DNA from 4 places in the Pseudomonas sp. TWI628 genome. Region 1 is predicted to be linked to each of the others. Evidence: riboswitches for the same ligand, from Rfam matches in the RefSeq annotation. Region 1 holds a riboswitch; each other region holds the start of a gene.

Region 1 (4,494 bases):
GCCAGCTCCGAAGTGATGGCACTGTCGATTGCCGCCGGGCTGGTCAAAGCGATCCTGGTGATGGTGGTCACACCGTTCGTGGCGCCGATGATCGGCCTGAACAACCCACGCACTGCCGTGATTTTTGGCGGTTTGATGGGAACCTCCAGTGGTGTCGCCGGCGGGCTGGCGGCCACCGACCCGAAACTGGTGCCTTATGGTTGCCTGACGGCGGCGTTTTACACAGCCCTGGGCTGCCTGCTTGGGCCTTCGCTGCTGTTTTTCATCATGCGAGCGGTTGCAGCATGAGGATCATTGCCCTTTGCCAACATGTAACGTTCGAGGCGGAGATTTTACTCAACTTGTCGGCTATACATCCGGCACTCAGCCAACAAGGCCAACAAATTCGGCTCCCGCTCCCGGGCCTTGAGAAACACCACCCCGATATGCTGCTGCAAGCGATACCGCGCCTGCAGCGCAATCAGCTTCACGCGGTTCTCGTAAACCGCTGCGATCCGCCCCGGCAGCAGGGCAAACCCCACCCCGGAGCTGACCATGCTCAGCAGGGTGAAGATGTCATTCACCTGCATGGCCACCTTCGGCTCGAACCCCGCCTGCTGGAACACCCGCGCGCCATCGCGGTGGGTGGCGAAGCCCTGGGTCAGGGTGATGAAGGTGGAGTCGGCCAGGTCCGCCAGGTCCACTTCCTGCTGCTCAGCGAACGGTGAATCGGTGGGCACGGCGAGGAAGATGTCGTCGGAGAACAGCGGCAGTTGCTCGCAGGCCGGGTCCGCCGCGCTTTCGTCCAGCGACACCAGGATGGCTTCCAGTTCGTGGTTCTTCAGGCGTTGCAGCAAGTCGACGTTCGAGCCCAGGGTCAGGTCGATGTTCAGTTCGCTGCGCCGCAGTTTCAGGCCCATCACCAGCTTCGGCACCGTTTTGACGGTCAGCGAATACAGCGCGCCGAGGCGGAAACGTTCGGCATAGAAACCGGCGGCCTCGCGGGTCTGGCGCACCATCTGCTCGGCGTCCTGGATCAGTTGCCGGGCTTTCTTTTCCAGCACATAGGCGCTTTCCAGCGGGATCAGCTGGCGGCCTTCGTGCTTGAACAACGGGCAGCGCAGAGCGCTTTCCAGGGAGTGGATGGCGCGGTGCACGCTGACTGCGCTGGTGGACAGCTCGGCGGCGGCGCGGCCGAGGTTGCCGCTGCGCATGAAGGCGAGGAAGGTCTCGAGCTTTTTCAGGGTCAGTTCTTCGTCGATCAGCATGCAGAAAGGCCAGCGTGAAGGGAGGCGCTGATCATGCCACAGCCGCCTGCTTCATGGCGGCGTCAGGTTGCTCGGCAGCAAGCGCGCCCGGCGCAGTTGCGCAAGGTTGCGCGAGCCGGTACAGAAGCAGGCGATACGCAACTGGCGCAAAAGAATATCGAAATGTTCCACCACCGCCTGGGTGGAGATCATCGCCGCGCTCAGTACATTGGCAGCCTGGCCTACCAGGTCGGCACCGAGGCGAATGGCCTTGGCGGCATCGACGCCGTTGGCCACGCCGCCGGAGGCGATCAGGCTGATTTCCGGCACGGCGCGGCGCACCGCCAGCAGGCACTGCGCGGTCGGGATGCCCCAGTCGGCAAATGCCAGGGCGATCTCGCGCTCGGCGGCGTTGCCGGCGCGCTCGGCTTCCACCGCTGCCCAGCTGGTGCCACCGGCACCGGCCACGTCGATCATGGCCACGCCCACGTCGCAGAGCATGCGCGCCACGCGGGGTGAAATGCCGGCACCGACTTCTTTGACGATCACGGGTGTTGGCAGCCGGGTGGTCAGGGCCTCGATGCGTTTCAGCACCCCGCGCCAGTCACGGTCGCCTTCAGGCTGTACGGCTTCCTGCAGCGGGTTCAGGTGGATGATCAGGGCATTGGCCTGCAGGGTGTCGACGGCGCGGCGCGCCAGGTCCAGGCCATCGGTCTCTTGCAGCTGGGCGGCGCCGAGGTTGGCCAGTAGCGGCACATCCGGTGCCAGGCGTCGGAGCTCGCCGGTCAGGCCCTGGTCCTGGCCGCTACGCAGGCTCACCCGCTGCGAGCCGACGCCCATGGCGATGCCAAGCGCCTGGGCGGCTTCGGCGAGGTGCTGGTTGATGAAGCGCGCGCGTTCGGCGCCTCCGGTCATGGAGCTGATCAGCAGTGGGGCGTGTAGCGCACAGCCGAACAGGTTGGTGCTGAGGTCTATGTCGTCCAGAGCCATTTCCGGCAATGCGCAATGTTCGAAGCGCAGTGCTGACCAGCCTGGGTCCACGCCATGTGGGGTGGTGTTGGTGGTCAGCACGATATCCAGGTGATCGTCCTTACGTTGGCTTAGCGGGTTTTTCTTCATGCCGGCTCCGTGTTGAGGGGGCAGCAGTTGTGGGGCAATTGTGTTGTATAGATAAGCTGAAATATCGGTAAGGCATCAGGCAGCAGGGGATGGTGCGGGTTCCTTTGGGGGGCGCAGTGAGGGCTGTCGGCGGACACCTGCCAGTTGACCACCCGCCACCCCCCGCGTAGCCTTGCGACTTCGAGGTTCTTCGGCCATGCCGAAGCTAAGACGGGAACGCGGTACAAGCCGCGGCTGCCCCCGCAACTGTAGGCACCGACCACGGATCGACACAGCCACTGCGCCAACGCGCGGGAAGGCGTCATCCCGCCAGTTTCTCCTCTGTGAAACGCTGGCACGGTGCAAGCCAGGAGACCTGCCTCGAGACGATTTCGACTTTCAACCGGGCGGGGTGATCCGGTGGCGAACAAGCCCGGCCGGCCTGGCCCGCGGCTCTCGTCCCGTGTGCCCGCGCCAACCTGCCAAGGGCAACGCGACATGAAAACACTGGCCAAGCTCCCCGTCACCATCGTTACCGGCTTCCTCGGCTCGGGCAAGACCACCTTGCTCCGCCACATGCTCGACAACGCCCAAGGCCGCCGCATCGCGGTCATCGTCAACGAATTCGGCGAGCTCGGCATCGACGGCGAAATCCTCAAGCAATGCAGCATCGGCTGCACCGAGGAAGAAGCCAGCGGCCGCGTCTATGAACTGGCCAACGGCTGCCTGTGCTGCACGGTGCAGGAAGAATTCTTCCCGGTCATGCGCGAACTGGTTGCACGTCGCGGCGATCTCGACCACATCCTCATCGAAACCAGCGGCCTGGCACTGCCCAAACCCTTGGTGCAAGCCTTCCAGTGGCCGGAAATCCGCAATGCCTGCACCGTCGACGCAGTCATTACCGTGGTCGACAGCCCGGCCGTGGCCGCCGGCACCTTCGCCGCCTACCCGGACCAGGTCGACGCGCAACGCAAGCTCGACCCCAACCTGGACCACGAATCGCCGCTGCACGAACTGTTCGCCGACCAGCTGGCCAGTGCCGACCTGGTGGTGCTGAACAAGGCCGACCTGATCGACGCCGAAGGCCTGGCCAAGGTGCGTGCCGAAGTGGCCGAGGAGCTGCCAGCAGCCGTCAAGGTGATCGAAGCCAGCAGCGGCCGGCTGCCGCTGGAGGTGCTGCTGGGCGTGGGCGCGCAGGCCGAGGCGCACATCGATGGCCGTCGCACCCATCATGATTCCCACCATGACGGCGACGATCATGACGATCACGACCACGACGCCTTCGACTCGATCTCCATCGACCTGCCCGAAGCCGACGAAAGCCTGCTGCTCGATGCCCTGACCCAGCTGGTGGTGGAGTTCGGCATCCTGCGTGCCAAAGGTTTCGCGGCCATCCCCGGCAAGCCGATGCGCCTGCTGGTACAGGGCGTGGGCACCCGTTTCGACAAGCACTTCGACCGCGCCTGGCGCGCCGACGAGCCACGCATCACCCGCCTGGTGCTGATTGGCCAGGACCTCGATGCCGTGCAACTGGAAGCGCGCCTGCGCCAGGCCCTGGGCGCCTGACCCATGCACCTGCTGCGGACCCAGCCCGGCGGCTTCGTGCCGGACGACAGCATCGCCGATCTCGGCCAGACCCCCGCCGACCTGGTGATTCTCTGCAGCGGCGATTCGCATCTGGCATTGCTCGCCGAAACCGCCGAGCAATTGCCAGACGACTTCCCTAGCCTGCGCCTGGCCAACCCGATGCAGGTGCAGAACCATGCCTCGGTGGACCTGTATGTCGACGAGGTCCTGCGCCATGCCAAGGTGATCCTGGTGTCGCTGCACGGTGGTGTCGGCTACTGGCGCTACGGCGTCGAGCAGCTGGTCGAGCTGGCGGCGCGGGGCGTGCAGTTGATCCTGGTCCCCGGCGATGACCGCCCGGACCCAGAGCTTACCGGCCTGGGCACGGTCACCGGCGAGCCGGCCGAGCGCCTCTGGCATTACCTGCGCCAGGGCGGCAAGCGCAATGCCGTCAACCTGTTCAAATGCCTGGCCAATCAGTGGCTGGGGCGCGATTACCCGTGGGACGAACCGCAGCCTTTGCCGCGGACTTCGGTGTATCACCCGCGCAAACCAGGCGCGCTGCTCGAGGATTGGTACAGTCAGTGGAACACCGAATACCCGG
Region 2 (4,494 bases), on a different contig from region 1:
CATGCTCGCCGAGGCTGCGCAAACCGAGCGCGCAATAGAGCGCCAGGGCGTCCACCAGCCAGCCGACATAGGGCAGCCAGGACAGGATCAGTGCCACCAGGGTCAGCGGTACCACGGCCAGGAACCAGGCACTCACGCCATGGCTGCGCCAGCCGCGCCCACCGGCATTCAGGCGGCGCTCCAGGCTCGACGCCAGGTTGCCGAAGCCCACCAGCGGGTGCCGGCGCTCAGGCTCGCCCAGCAGCGCATCGAGGGCCACTCCGGCCACAGTCAGCAAGGCCACGCTCATGGGCGTTCTCCCCATTGGTTCTCGAACAGCATTTCACTCAAGGGGCGTTGTTGCGCCCAGTTTTCCTGTACCAGCATCGGCTGCGCGTAGAATTCGCTGACCGGCCCCAGGCACAACACTGCCACCGGCTTTGCGCCGGCGGGCATGCCCAGCAGCGCGGCCAGGGCTTGCGGGTCGAACAGCGACACCCAACCCAACCCCAGGCCCTCGGCACGGGCGACCAGCCACAGGTTCTGAATGGCGCAGGCCAATGAGGCCAGGTCCATTTCCGGCAAGGTGCGGCGGCCGAAGATGTGCGGCTCGCGGTTGTCCATCAACGCCGCTACCAGCACTTCGGCGCAGTCGCTGATGCCCTCGACCTTGAGTTTCATGAAGTCATCGGAGCGCTCACCCAGGGCTTCGGCGGTGCGCACCCGCTCCTCTTCGACCAGGCCCTGAATGCGCCCGCGCAGCTCACGCTGAGTGATGCGGATGAAGCGCCAAGGCTGCATCAGGCCAACACTGGGCGCCTGGTGCGCGGCAGCCAGCAGGCGGCCGAGCAGCTCCGGCGCGACCGCGCCACCGGCAAAGTGGCGCATGTCGCGGCGCTCACCGATGGCGCGGTAGATCGCGGCGCGCTCGGCGGCGCTGTAGGCGTGATCGCTCATGGTCGCAACAGCGCCGCCGCCGCATCGGGGTTGGACGGGAAGTAGAAGTGCACATAGGAGGCGGTCAGCCTGCCCAGCCGATACACCGCTTCGTTGCCGCGCCCGCCGTTGGGGCTCAGGCCCCGGGCGATCGGCTCCAGGCCGGTGCTGGTCAGCGAATGGTGGTAGGTGTGCCCGCGCAGGGTGCCTTCCGGCAGTTCCACGGCCTGCAGGGCCAGGGCCGCCAGGCGCTTTTGCATGCTCGCCTCGCCCGGCAGCAGGCCGAGCAGTTCGGCACGCTCGCCAGCGACATCGGTCAGCGCATCGAGCAGGTACAGCATGCCGCCGCACTCGGCCAGCAACGGCTTGCCCTGGGCGTGATGGGCACGGATCGCCTCGCACATCGGCGTATTGGCAGCCAGTGCCTGGTGATGCAGTTCCGGATAACCCCCTGGCAGATACAGGCTGTCCACTACCGGCAGGTCACGATCATGCAAAGGGGAGAAAAACGACAGATGCGCGCCCAGGTCGCGCAACAGATCAAGGTTCGCGCCGTAGGTGAAGGCGAACGCTTCGTCACGTGCCACGCCGATGCGCACACCGCTCAGCGACCCAGCACACGGCTGCGGTTCAGGCGCGGCAAACGCTACCGGCGGCGGCAAGGCGGCATCGCAGCTGGCGCCGAGGGCTTCGGCAGCGGCATCAAGGCGGGCATCCAGGTCGTTCAGTTCGCTGGCCTGGACCAGACCCAAGTGGCGACTGGGCAGCTCGATACCGCGCTCACGCGACAGGCCGCCATACCAGCGCAGGCCTTCGGTCAAGCTGCCTTCGAGCAGTTGCGCATGGCGCAGGCTGCCGACACGGTTGGCCAGTACGCCCGCGAACGGCAGGTCGGCTTGGTAGCGCGCCAGCCCGAGGGCCAGGGCGCCGAAGGTCTGGGCCATGGCGGTACCGTCGATCACCGCCAGCACCGGCACGCCGAAATGACGCGCCAGGTCAGCGCTGGACGGGGTGCCATCGAACAGGCCCATTACCCCTTCGATCAGGATCAGGTCGGCTTCTTCTGCGGCTTGCCACAGCAGGCGACGGCTTTCCTCGGCACCGATCATCCACAGGTCGAGCTGGTACACCGGCGCGCCGCTGGCCCGCTCCAGAATCATAGGGTCAAGGAAATCAGGGCCACACTTGAACACCCGCACCTTACGCCCAAGGTTGCGGTGCAGGCGGGCCAAGGCTGCGGTCACGGTGGTCTTGCCCTGGCCGGAGGCGGGGGCGGCGATCAGCACCGCCGGGCAGCTGCGCGTTTCACTCACAGTTCGACGCCCTTCTGTGCGCGGATACCGGCCTGGAAGGCGTGCTTGAGCATACCCATCTCGGTGACGGTGTCGGCCAGTTCGATCATCTCGGGCTTGGCTGCACGGCCGGTGACGATCACATGCTGCATCGGTGGCCGAGCCTGAATGTCGCTCAGCACCTGGTCGAGGTCGAGGTAGCCGTGCTTGAGGGCGATGTTCAGCTCGTCGAGCACCACGAACTGCACGCTCGGGTCTTGCAGCAACTGGCGTGAGACCGCCCAGGCGGCTTCGGCGGCGGCGATGTCGCGCTGGCGGTCCTGGGTCTCCCAGGTGAAGCCCTCGCCCATCACGTGATAGCGCACCTGCTCGGGGAAGCGCCGGAAGAACAGCTCTTCACCAGTGCTGTTGCGGCCCTTGATGAACTGCACCACGCCGCACTGCATGCCATGGCCCAAAGCGCGGGCCAGCATGCCGAAGGCCGAGCTGCTCTTGCCCTTGCCGTTGCCGGTGAGCACCAGCAGCAGGCCACACTCGTTGGGGGAATTGGCAATGCGCTCGTCGATGACCGCCTTCTTGCGCTGCATGCGCGCCAGGTGGCGTTCGTCGCGTTCGGTGGATTCGCTCATGAAGGGTTCTCCGCAGGCTGGCGCCACATGAAATGCGACGACAGGTAATAGGCGGGCAGACGGAGAACGCGCAGGAGCCATGGCCGCAGCCACGGTGCACCGCGCATCACCCTCCGTGATGCCGTTGGCAGTTCCAGGCCGGTCTCCGGGCTCGTGAGCGGGCAATCGGCCCTGGCCTGCGCGCCTTCCCGGGTATTCGTACCCAGTGGCCCTGCGCGGCCGCTACTCACCTACCGTTGCGGGGGCAGCGCCGGAATCGCGCCATGCTGGCGACCACCGGCTTCCCAGTTTCACCCTGCCCAGTCGGGGCTGGCAGGGCACCTGAAACACGCCGCGAAGGTTAGAGGGTTGCACTGGGAGCGTCAATCGAACGGGGCCTTTTACTTCGGCAGAACTGGCCAGGGTCAATGGCCGATCCGCCAGCTTGTGCCACACTGAGCGCAGTGATATCACATAGCCATCACTTTGCACTGAACGCGATCACAACGATAACAGGAGTGCGTAGCATGCAAGGCCAGATCATCAACAACCCGCACCTGGAGTTTCTGCAACCGGTACTGGAGCGCTGGGTAGACTGCATCGACCGCTTCAACCAGTTCAATGGTGATGCCGAGGCCCCCTACTGGCACGGCACCGCCGCCAACATCGGCATACTCGCCGCAGCCGCCTGGCAGGCCGAACTGGCAGCACTGCCGCAGTTTGCCAGCAAGAAGCAACGTGACGAGGGCGAGCAGGAGAGGCGCTGCGACCTGTCGATCTGCAGCGCCGACGAGGCGCTTTACCTGAGCGTGAGCCAGCGCTGGCCAAAAATCGCCCAGCTGGACATGGAAGCAGCCCTGCAGGAAACCGCCACCCTCGCCCGCCAAGTGGCCTACCCCAGCCAGCTGAAGGCCGGTGCACTGTTCGTCACACCCTGGAAGGCAGGCCAGCATGCCAGCCCGGAAGAACTGCAAGACTTGGTCGATGACCTGCAGAAGCACACAGCCTGTGCCATTGCCTGGTACTTCCCTTATGCCTATCGCAAGCTGCACAACGAGCTGGGCCAGTATTTCCCTGGGGTGGCACTGCTGCTGAAGCAGGCCTGAGTTTAACGGCGGATCAGCGCCAGCACCGCATCGGTCACCTCACGCGTGGTGGCCTTGCCGCCCAGGTCCGGCGTGTGCAGGCCGCTTTCGGTCACTGCTTCGATGGCCGCCATCAACTCACGCGCAGCGGCGGCCTCGCCCAGGTGCTCAAGCATCATTACCGCGGTCCAGAAAGTCGCGACCGGGTTGGCCACGCCCTTGCCGGTGATGTCGAAGGCCGAGCCGTGGATCGGTTCGAACATCGACGGGAATTCGCGGTTCGGGTTGAGGTTGGCAGTGGGCGCGATGCCCAGGCTGCCAGACAGCGCAGCGGCCAGGTCCGAGAGGATGTCGGCATGCAGGTTGGTCGCTACCACCACATCCAGCTGTTCGGGCTTGAGCACCATGGTGGTGGTCACGGCGTCCACCAGTTCACGGGTGGTGCGCACGTCCGGGTAATCCTGGGCCACCTCCGCGAACACCTCATCCCACAGCACCATGCCGTGGCGCTGGGCGTTGGATTTGGTCACCAGGGTAAGGTGCTTCGCCGGGCGGGTGCGGGCCAGTTCGAAGGCGAAGCGGTGGATGCGTTCC
Region 3 (4,494 bases), on a different contig from region 1:
ATCCACATACCGCGCGCCAATCCCGGCTTCCACCTGCTGGCCAAAGCCCTTGGTCAACCACAGGTTGGCCGTGCGCCGCGGCACATTGGCCGGGTGGTTGCCGGCACGGTCCTGGGCCACACCATCGACCACTTCGTCGAAATCATCGTACTCGGCCCGTACCAGTGAAGCATTGGCCGACACTTGCCACTGCTGCCCCAAGGCCAGTTCCAGCGATGCCTCCAAGCCATCGGAAGTCTGTTGCCCGGCCTGCTGCGCCTCGTGGGTGACCGGGTCGTCCACCAGCAGCTTGCGCTTGACGACATGGAACGCCGCCAGCGTCCATTCGCCACGGCCTTCCCAGAAGCGCTGCTTGAGGCCCAGTTCGGTCTGCTTCGCCTCGGTCAGGTCGTAGTGCATCTGCGTCGGGCTGAGGCTGACCAGGTTGTCCACCCCGTCCTCGCTGGTGGAGTACTGGCCATACAGCGACAGGTTGTCGGTGACTGCGAACACCAGCCCGGCCCGCCAGTTGCCGCCGTGCAGGCTGCGGTCGCTGCGGCTGCCATCGACCAGGTTGTCGCGGTCGATGTGGTTCTGGTCGCGGCGCACGCCGGTCACCAGCGACAGGCGCTCGGTCAGCTGCAGGCGATTTTCGGCGAACAGGGCGAAGGTGTGGGTGGTGGACAGCGTCTGCGGGCGGGTTGGCGAGTCGCTGTGGAACCAGCCCGGGGTCGGCTGCCACGGGTCGATGTAGTCGCCGCCCACGTCGTTGTACGGCCGGTTGCTGTCGACGTTGAAGCGCACCTTGTTGTACTCGACACCGACCAGCGTCTTGCTGGCCAGGCCGAACAGGCTGTGATCGAAGGTGAAGGTCTGGCGGTCGCCGATCTGCTCCTGGTTGTGCCTGATCTGCAGGTAGCTCTGGCGCTCCAGCTGCTCGCGGTCGGCGTCCCAGCTGTAGTTCTCGGCATTGCGCCAGTGGCGGCGGCTCTTGATGTAGTAGAGCTGGTTGCTGGCGCTGAGCTGGTCGTTGATCGCCCAGTCGGTGGTGAAACGGGTCCACTCGTCGTGGTAGCGCTGCACATCGTTCTGAACGTTGTAGTTCTTCTTGCGCAGGCTGCTGCGGTAATGGCCGTCGATCAGTGGCGTGCCGTAGTAGTTGGCCGGCTGGGCGTCGCCACGCTCGTGGGCGAGGGTGAAGCTCAGGTCGTCGTTGGCATCGAAGCGCAGCGCGGCACTGAGGGCCAGGCTGCGCGAGTCGGTGCGGTCGACCCAACCATTGCCGGCCTGCTGGTTCAGGGTCAGGCGGTAGCTCAGGCGTTCGCTGAGGCTGCCGCCGCTGTCCAGGCCCAGTTGCTGGCGGTCCCAGGAACCGTAGCCCAGGCGCAGGCGGTTGTGGATGTTGCCAGCGAAGGGTTTTTTCGGGATCACGTTGATCACCGCGCCGGTCGCACCTTCGCCATACAGCACCGAAGCCGGGCCGCGGATCACGTTGATCTGCTCGACCATCCACGGGTCGACTGGGAAGGTCTGGGTGCCGGCCCCGGTGTACAGGCGCGCACCGTCGAACAGGGTCATCACCGAGCCATGGCCGGTGAAGCCGCGCGCCGACAGGCCGGTGCCGCCATCGCCCGGGTTGCCGATGAAGGTGATGCCGGGGGAGCGGGTCACGGCGTCCTGCACGGTAAGGTTGTTGCGTTGCTCGATCTGTTCGGCGGTGATGCTGCTGGTGCTGGCCGGGGTTTCCAGGGCGCTGAGGTTCAGCCGTGAACCGGCCTCGGTCGGCGTGGCCAGGTCGACCTGCCGTGGTTCACGGGCATCGGTGATGGCCGTGGAGGGGAGGTTCAGCACCGGTTGCTCGGCCAGGGCTGGCAGGGTAACGGCCAGGCAGGCCGCCAGGGGGTGAAGCTTGAAGAATCGGGACATGTCGTTCCACTGCTGCAGGAATGAATGGATCCCGGTGGAAAACACGCAAAGGCGCACCCCGTACGCAGGCGCACGCGGATACCGGCCTGCGCCCGCCCACCGCGGGTTGCCAAGTGAAGCTTCAGGCCGGTCTCCGGGCTTGCGAGGGTCGTGAGGCCTTCACCTTCCCATGCTGGCGCACAGTGGTGTGTCGAAGGCATCGCTCGCTTACCGTTGCGGGGGCAGCGCCGGACTTGTCGTGAACCACGACGCACCGGCTTCCCGTTTCACCCTGCGCACGGCGGCGCAGGACACCTGAAACTGGCGCGCATCTGACCATCGAATGGCCAGCGCGTCAAATGCGTGTGTCAGCGCCCGCGGCGGCGCGACACCCGTGCCTCGATGTTCTTGCGGCCGATCAGCAGCGCTGGCTTCTCCACCACCGGCTCATCGGCCAGCCACTTGTACATCACCAGGCAGTCGACCAAACCCAGGCGGGCATGGCGATAGGCCTTGGGCAGGCGGCCAACGGTCTCGAAGCCCAGCCTGGTCCACAGCGCCACCGCCACTGTGTTGCTCGCCACCACGGAATTGAACTGCAACGCCAGAAAGCCCTCCTGGCGCGCCAGTTTCTGCGAGTGCTCGCACATCAGCCGGGCCACGCCACGGCCACGGGCGGCTTCGCAGACCATGTAGCCGCAGTTGCCGACATGCGCGCCGGGGCCTGCGGCGTTGGCCTTGAGGTAGTAGGAACCGAGCAGCTCGCCATCCGCTTCGGCCACCAGCGTGTGCAGTGGCAGTTGCAGCCACAGCTGGCGGGCCTGCTCGACGTTCAGTTCGGGGTCGAAGGCGTAGGTTTCGCGGGCCTGGACGATGGCCTGGAAGGTCGGCCAGAAACGCTCGAAGTCGTCGGGCGTCATGGGGCGGATGTGGATCATGGCGGTTCCTGCAATGGCTAGGCCGCCAAGTCTGGGTGGCGCGGCGCCGTCGCGCAAGGGCGGCGACGCCGTTGGCCTTCAGCCGTTGGCCTTGCCCACCGCATCCATGGCGCGGGCCGAGTAGACCAGCGCGGCCCCGGCATTCATCGCCACGGCCACACCCAGCGCCTCGGCGATTTCCTCACGGGTAGCGCCGTGCTTGACGGCCTGTTGCGAGTGCACGGCGATGCAGCCGTCGCAGCGGGTGGTGACGGCCACGGCCAGGGAGATCAGTTCGCGGGTCTTGGCGTCGAGGTGGTTGGTCTTGGCACCCGCGCCGCTGGCGGTCATGTAGCCGGCCACGGTGTCGGGTGACAATTGCTTGAGATCGCCGATGCCGGCCATCAACTGCTTACGGTAGGCGTCCCAGTCCATCATGCTCATCGTCTTCACCTTGGGAAGGTTGCGGGAGGAGCTTTCAGGCTAGTCGAATTTGCGCCTATCGCCGGTTGCCGGCGATAGGTTGCAGGCAGGGCCTCAGATATAGACGAACACCAGTACCAGGGCCGCGACCACCAGCCACTTCTCCAGGTAGTAGCGCATGCGGTTGCGCTTCTTCAGTGCCTTGCCACGCTCGCGGATCTTGTAGATGCGGGTGAACAGGCGGTTGATGCCACCGGTCTTGTCGCCAGCGTCGTTGGGCGCTGCGGCGGCGGCCATGACGTTGCGGCTGAACCAGCGGTTGAAGGCGGTGGCCCAGCGGTATTTCAGCGGGCGTTCGATGTCGCAGAACAGGATGATGCGGTTGTGCTCGGTGGTATTGGCCGCGTAGTGGATGTAGGTTTCGTCGAAGACCACGCCCTCGCCATCGCGCCAGGAATATTTCTCGCCGTCCACATCGATGTAGCAACCGTCATCGTTCGGCGTGTCCAGGCCGAGGTGGAAGCGGTACGAGCCGGCATACGGGTCACGGTGACGGACCAGCTTGGCACCTGGCGGCAAGGTGGCGAACATCGCCGCCTTGACCGTGCCGATGCCTTGCAGCAGCTCGGTGGTGCGTGGGCACAGGGTCATGGCCGACGGGTGGCTTTCGCCGTACCACTTCAGGTAGAAGCGCTTCCAGCCGGTCTTGAAGAACGAATTGAAACCGACGTCGTCATAATTCTCGGACTTCTTGATCTCGCCCACGTGCAGCAGCTGCTGGGCTTCGGCACGGATCTCCTGCCAGTGGTCCTTCAGCGGCTGCAGCTCGGGGAACGCCTCGACCGGCAGGTAGGGCTTGGCCGGGTGCTTGGAGAACAGGTACAGGAAGCTGTTGACCGGCGCCAGGAAGCTGGAGTGGTCGCCCAGCTGGCGGGTCAGCTTGTGGCGCACCCGACCGCGCAGGTGAACATAGGCGATCGAGAGGACGAAGATCAGTACGAGTGCAATTTTCATGGACGATTACTTGTCGAAAAATGGCCATGCGCCATGGCATAAGCTCGCCAGCATAAACAATCATGGGGGTAGTTTGTACTTATTGTTACGTTAAGGCGGGTCGACATTGGTGTAAGGCCTATAGCGTGCAAAAACGCTTCACGTGATGGAGTTCACATGGTCCAGGACATTCGCCCGAGTGGCGCACCCTTCAAACGGCTGTTCTTCGCCTTGCCCGTCAGCGACACCCAACGCCGTGCGATAAGCCAGTGGCGGC
Region 4 (4,494 bases), on a different contig from region 1:
CGCCTGCAGAGCATCGATGCCCTGCGCGGCCTGGTGATCCTGTTCATGCTCCTCGACCACGTGCGTGAAACCTTCTTCCTGCACCGCCAGGTCAGCGACCCGATGGCCATCGATGCCACCGACCCGTCACTGTTCGCCAGCCGCACCCTGGCCCATTTGTGCGCGCCGGTGTTCGTCCTGCTCACCGGCCTGTCGGCCTGGCTGTATGGCGAGAAGTACCAGGGCCGCAGCGATGTTTCGGCGTTCCTGTTCAAACGTGGGCTGTTCCTGGTGCTGCTGGAGTTCACCCTGGTCAACTTCGCCTGGACCTTTCAGCTGCCGCCGAGCGTGGTCTACATGCAGGTGATCTGGGCCATCGGCGTGAGCATGATCGCCCTGTCGCTGCTGGTGTGGCTGCCGCGCCCTGCCCTGCTCGCCCTGGGTGCGCTGATCATCGCCGGCCACAACCTGCTCGATGGCCTGCACTTCGGCGTGGAATCGGCCCTGCACGTGCCGTGGGCGATTCTGCATGACCGTGGCTGGCTGGAAGTCTCGGACAGCCTGCGCCTGCGCACCTCCTACCCGGTGCTGCCGTGGATCGGCGTGATCGCCCTGGGCTACGGCCTCGGCCCGTGGTTCGCCCGTGGCAGTGACGCCGGCGAGCGCCAGCACCGCCTGCTGCTGGCCGGCGTCATCGCCCTGCTCGGCTTCATGGTGCTACGCCTCTACAACGGCTACGGCGAGGCGCCATGGAGCGGCTACCCGACCGTCATCCAGACATTGATGAGCTTCTTCAACATCACCAAGTACCCACCTTCGCTGCTGTTCCTGGCACTGACCCTGGGTTGCGGCCTGCTGTTGCTGCGCGCCTTCGAGCGTGCAGGGCGGGCCCGCTGGATCAGCGCCCTGGCGGTGTTCGGCGCAGCGCCGATGTTCTTCTACCTGCTGCACCTGTACGTGCTCAAGCTGCTGTACCTGGCCTGCGTGGCGCTGTTGGGCCTCAACCACGGCGACTACTTCGGCTTCGACGGCATTGGCGCGGTGTGGCTGGGCGCGCTGCTGCTGGCGACCGCGCTGTACCTGCCGGTGCGCTGGTTTGCCCGGCTCAAGGCGCGCCGGCGCGACATCCGCTGGCTGAAGTACTTCTGATTTGACCTTTTGCCCGGCGGCCTGATGGTCTACCATGCGGCCCGCCGGTTTCCACCACGGAAATAATAGGGAATCCCGGGTCCGCCCAAGGCGTGCCAATCGGAACTGCCCCCGCAACTGTAGGTGCCGAGCCTGCTCCATCAATGCCACTGGACCCTGATCCGGGAAGGCCGGAGCCGGGCGAGGACGCACCAGTCAGGAGACCTGCCGGCAAACATTCACCAACCGGCGGGGTGTCCGGGATGGCCATTCGTGTTGCCCCTGCACGCGCAGGGGTTTGGCGATGCCTGTCCGTGCGTTCCTCACCCGAACTGTCCGATAGGAGATCGCCCAGCATGCTGCCCCGTATCGCCACCTTGCTCGCCAGCCTGAGCCTCACTGGCCTGGCCCAGGCCGCCGCCAGCCACTACCCGCTGACTGTCGACAACTGCGGCGCACCGCTGACCTTTGCCCAGGCACCCGAGCGTGCAGTCACCATCGGCCAGGCCGGCACCGAGATGCTTTACGCCCTGGGCCTGGGTGACAAGCTGGCCGGCACCTCGCTGTGGTTCAACAACGTGCTGCCCGAATACCAGGCGCTGAACGCCAAGGTGCCGCGCCTGGCCGACAACGAACCCAGCTTCGAAGCCGTGGTCGGCAAGCGCCCGCAACTGGTGGCGGTGCAGTTCGAGTGGATGGTCGGCGCCCAGGGCGCGGTCGCTACCCGTGAACAGTTCAGCGAGCTGAACATTCCAACCTACCTGCTGCCCTCGGACTGCGAAGGCAAGGACAACCTGGTCGGCGCCGACGGCACCCGCCTGCAGGCGTTCCAGGTCGATAGCATCTACAAGAGTGTCAGCCAGCTGGCCCAGATCTTCGATGTGCAGGACCGCGGTGCCGCACTCAATGCCGACCTCAAGGCACGCCTGGACAGCGCGAAACAGCGGCTGAGCGGCAAGGACCTGACCAATACGTCGGCATTGTTCTGGTTCTCCAGCGCTGACCTCGCCATCGACCCCTACGTTGCCGGTCGCCAGGGCGTGGCCGACTTCATGCTGCGGACCCTAGGCGTGCGCAACGTGGTCGAGTCGACCGAGGAATGGCCGACGGTGGGCTGGGAAACCCTGGCCAAGGCCAACCCGACCTGGCTGATCATCGCGCGCATGGACCGCCGCCGCTACCCCGCCGACGATTACCAGAAGAAGCTCGAATTCCTGCGCAACGACCCGGTGACGAAGAACATGGACGCAGTAAGGAACCAGCGCATCATCATCCTCGATGCCGACGCCATGCAGGCCGGCATTCGCCTGTTCCGCGGCCTGCAGACCTTGTCTGCGGCCTTCGCCAGCGGTAAAGCGGCGCAGTGATGAAAGCCCTGCTCTACAGCGCCCTGGCCTTGCTGGCCCTGATCGCGGCGGTGTTGGCCGGCACCGCCATCGGCGAAACCAACCTGTCGCCGCAGGTGGTCTACCAGGTGCTGGCCAACCACCTGTGGCAGGCCGGCTACCCGGTCGATCCGATCGACGCCGGCATCGTCTGGAACTACCGCCTGACCCGCGCCCTGGTCGCCGCCGCCTGCGGCGCGGGGCTGGCGACTTGCGGGGTGATCCTCCAGGCGCTGCTGCGCAACCCGCTGGCCGAGCCCTACCTGCTCGGGCTGTCCGCCGGCGCTTCGACCGGTGCGGTGCTGGTTGGCCTGCTGGGCCTGGGCAGCGCAGCCCTGAGCATGTCCGGCGGTGCCTTCATCGGCGCCCTGGCGGCGTTTGCCCTGGTGCTGGTGCTGGCACGTGCGGCCGGGCCGAGCAGCAACAACGCCCAGGTGATCCTCGCCGGGATCGCCGGCTCGCAGCTGTTCACGGCCGTCACCGCTTTCCTCATTACCAAGTCGGCCAGCGCAGAGCAGGCGCGCGGCATCCTGTTCTGGCTGCTGGGCAACCTCAGCGGCGTGCGCTGGCCATCGGTGTGGCAAGCATTGCCCGTGGCGCTGTTCGGCCTGCTGGTGTGCCTGTGGTACCGCCGGGCGCTGGACGCCTTTACCTTTGGTGCCGACTCGGCGGCCTCGCTGGGCATTGCTGTGCGCCGCACGCAGTTGCTGCTGATCAGTTGCGCGGCACTGGTAACGGCCGTGATGGTGTCGATCGTCGGCGCCATCGGTTTCGTCGGCCTGGTCATCCCCCACGCCCTGCGCCTGCTGCTTGGCCCCGGCCACAGCCGCCTGCTGCCGGCCAGCGCCCTGGGCGGGGCGCTGTTCCTGATTGCCGCCGATGTGCTGTCGCGCACGCTGATCAGTGGCCAGGTGATCCCGGTCGGCGTGGTCACCGCCTTGATCGGCGCGCCCGTGTTCGCGCTGATCCTGGTCAGCCGCCGGGGGCGCCCATGACCGTTATGAATAGCGCGCAACTCGCTCCACTCACCTGCCACGGGCTGGGCCTGCAACTGTCGGGCAACACCGTGCTGTGCAACATCGACCTGAACGTGGTGGCCGGTGAAACCCTGGGCATCGTCGGCCCCAACGGCTCGGGCAAATCGTCCCTGCTCAAGTTGCTGGCTGGGCTGCGCACGCCGGGCACCGGCAGTGTGCAACTGCTCGGCGAGCCCCTGGCACGCCTGCCGCGCCGGCGTATCGCCCAGGCGCTGGCGCTGGTCGAGCAGCAGGCCGACACCCTCGATGCGATCAGCGTGTTCGATGCCGTTGCCCTTGGGCGCACGCCCTGGCTGTCGGCGCTGGCGCCGTTCTCCCGGGAAGACCGTGCCATCGTCGAACAGGCCCTGGCCGACCTCGACGCCACGCACCTGCGTGAGCGGGCCTGGAGTTCGCTGTCCGGCGGCGAGCGCCAGCGCGTGCACATCGCCCGCGCCCTGGCCCAGCGCCCGCAGGTGCTGCTGCTTGACGAGCCGACCAACCACCTCGACATCCAGCATCAGCTGAGCCTGCTGCAACAGGTGCAGGCACTGCCGGTGACCACTCTGGTGGCCCTGCACGACCTCAACCAGGCGCTGACCTGCGACCGTGTGGCGGTGCTCGACAAAGGCCACCTGGTCGCCCTCGGCAAGCCGCTGGACGTGCTCACCCCCGAGCGCCTGCTGAGTACCTTCGGCGTGCACGCCCACTACCTCACCGACCCTTTCGACGGCGCGTGCATCTTGCGTTTTCGCGCCCCCTGAAGCAGGACCTTCCCGCCATGTTGTTGCGCCCCGCCGCTGTTCTTTTGTCCCTGCCACTGGCAGGCCTGGCGCCATTCGCCTTCGCGGACTCGGCGCAATCGCAAAGCAACGGCTTCGTCGAAGACAGCAGCTGGAACCTCCTCAACCGTACCGTCTACGACCAGCGTGACTACAAGCACGGCGGACGCAACAGCGGCGCGCGCAATGCCTACAAGCCTCGCC

The links. A riboswitch is a leader RNA that binds a small molecule or an ion and turns the genes downstream of it on or off. The one in region 1 is predicted to bind cobalamin.
Region 2: another riboswitch for cobalamin. It lies ahead of cobO (cob(I)yrinic acid a,c-diamide adenosyltransferase); the one in region 1 lies ahead of cobW (cobalamin biosynthesis protein CobW).
Region 3: another riboswitch for cobalamin. It lies ahead of ABE528_RS25495 (TonB-dependent receptor); the one in region 1 lies ahead of cobW (cobalamin biosynthesis protein CobW).
Region 4: another riboswitch for cobalamin. It lies ahead of ABE528_RS25485 (ABC transporter substrate-binding protein); the one in region 1 lies ahead of cobW (cobalamin biosynthesis protein CobW).

Annotation. Positions count from the first base shown of each region.
Region 1 covers NZ_JBDJMM010000009.1:79,727-84,220, reverse strand. Annotated here, with positions in the region: gene madM (malonate transporter subunit MadM) at 1-288, shown strand, start outside; gene ABE528_RS09070 (LysR substrate-binding domain-containing protein) at 333-1,247, opposite strand; gene fni (type 2 isopentenyl-diphosphate Delta-isomerase) at 1,299-2,345, opposite strand; cobalamin riboswitch at 2,512-2,723, shown strand; gene cobW (cobalamin biosynthesis protein CobW) at 2,823-3,890, shown strand; gene cobN (cobaltochelatase subunit CobN) at 3,894-4,494, shown strand, end outside.
Region 2 covers NZ_JBDJMM010000017.1:63,095-67,588, reverse strand. Annotated here, with positions in the region: gene cbiB (adenosylcobinamide-phosphate synthase CbiB) at 1-289, opposite strand, end outside; gene bluB (5,6-dimethylbenzimidazole synthase) at 286-936, opposite strand; gene ABE528_RS15030 (cobyrinate a,c-diamide synthase) at 933-2,228, opposite strand; gene cobO (cob(I)yrinic acid a,c-diamide adenosyltransferase) at 2,225-2,836, opposite strand; cobalamin riboswitch at 2,955-3,176, opposite strand; gene ABE528_RS15020 (hypothetical protein) at 3,343-3,921, shown strand; gene ABE528_RS15015 (tartrate dehydrogenase) at 3,924-4,494, opposite strand, start outside.
Region 3 covers NZ_JBDJMM010000043.1:10,368-14,861, forward strand. Annotated here, with positions in the region: gene ABE528_RS25495 (TonB-dependent receptor) at 1-1,905, opposite strand, end outside; cobalamin riboswitch at 2,012-2,218, opposite strand; gene ABE528_RS25500 (N-acetyltransferase) at 2,253-2,822, opposite strand; gene ABE528_RS25505 (carboxymuconolactone decarboxylase family protein) at 2,901-3,245, opposite strand; gene lpxO (lipid A hydroxylase LpxO) at 3,339-4,238, opposite strand; gene thpR (RNA 2',3'-cyclic phosphodiesterase) at 4,395-4,494, shown strand, end outside.
Region 4 covers NZ_JBDJMM010000043.1:5,488-9,981, reverse strand. Annotated here, with positions in the region: gene ABE528_RS25490 (DUF1624 domain-containing protein) at 1-1,128, shown strand, start outside; cobalamin riboswitch at 1,157-1,355, shown strand; gene ABE528_RS25485 (ABC transporter substrate-binding protein) at 1,464-2,474, shown strand; gene ABE528_RS25480 (iron ABC transporter permease) at 2,474-3,487, shown strand; gene ABE528_RS25475 (ABC transporter ATP-binding protein) at 3,484-4,272, shown strand; gene ABE528_RS25470 (OprD family porin) at 4,290-4,494, shown strand, end outside.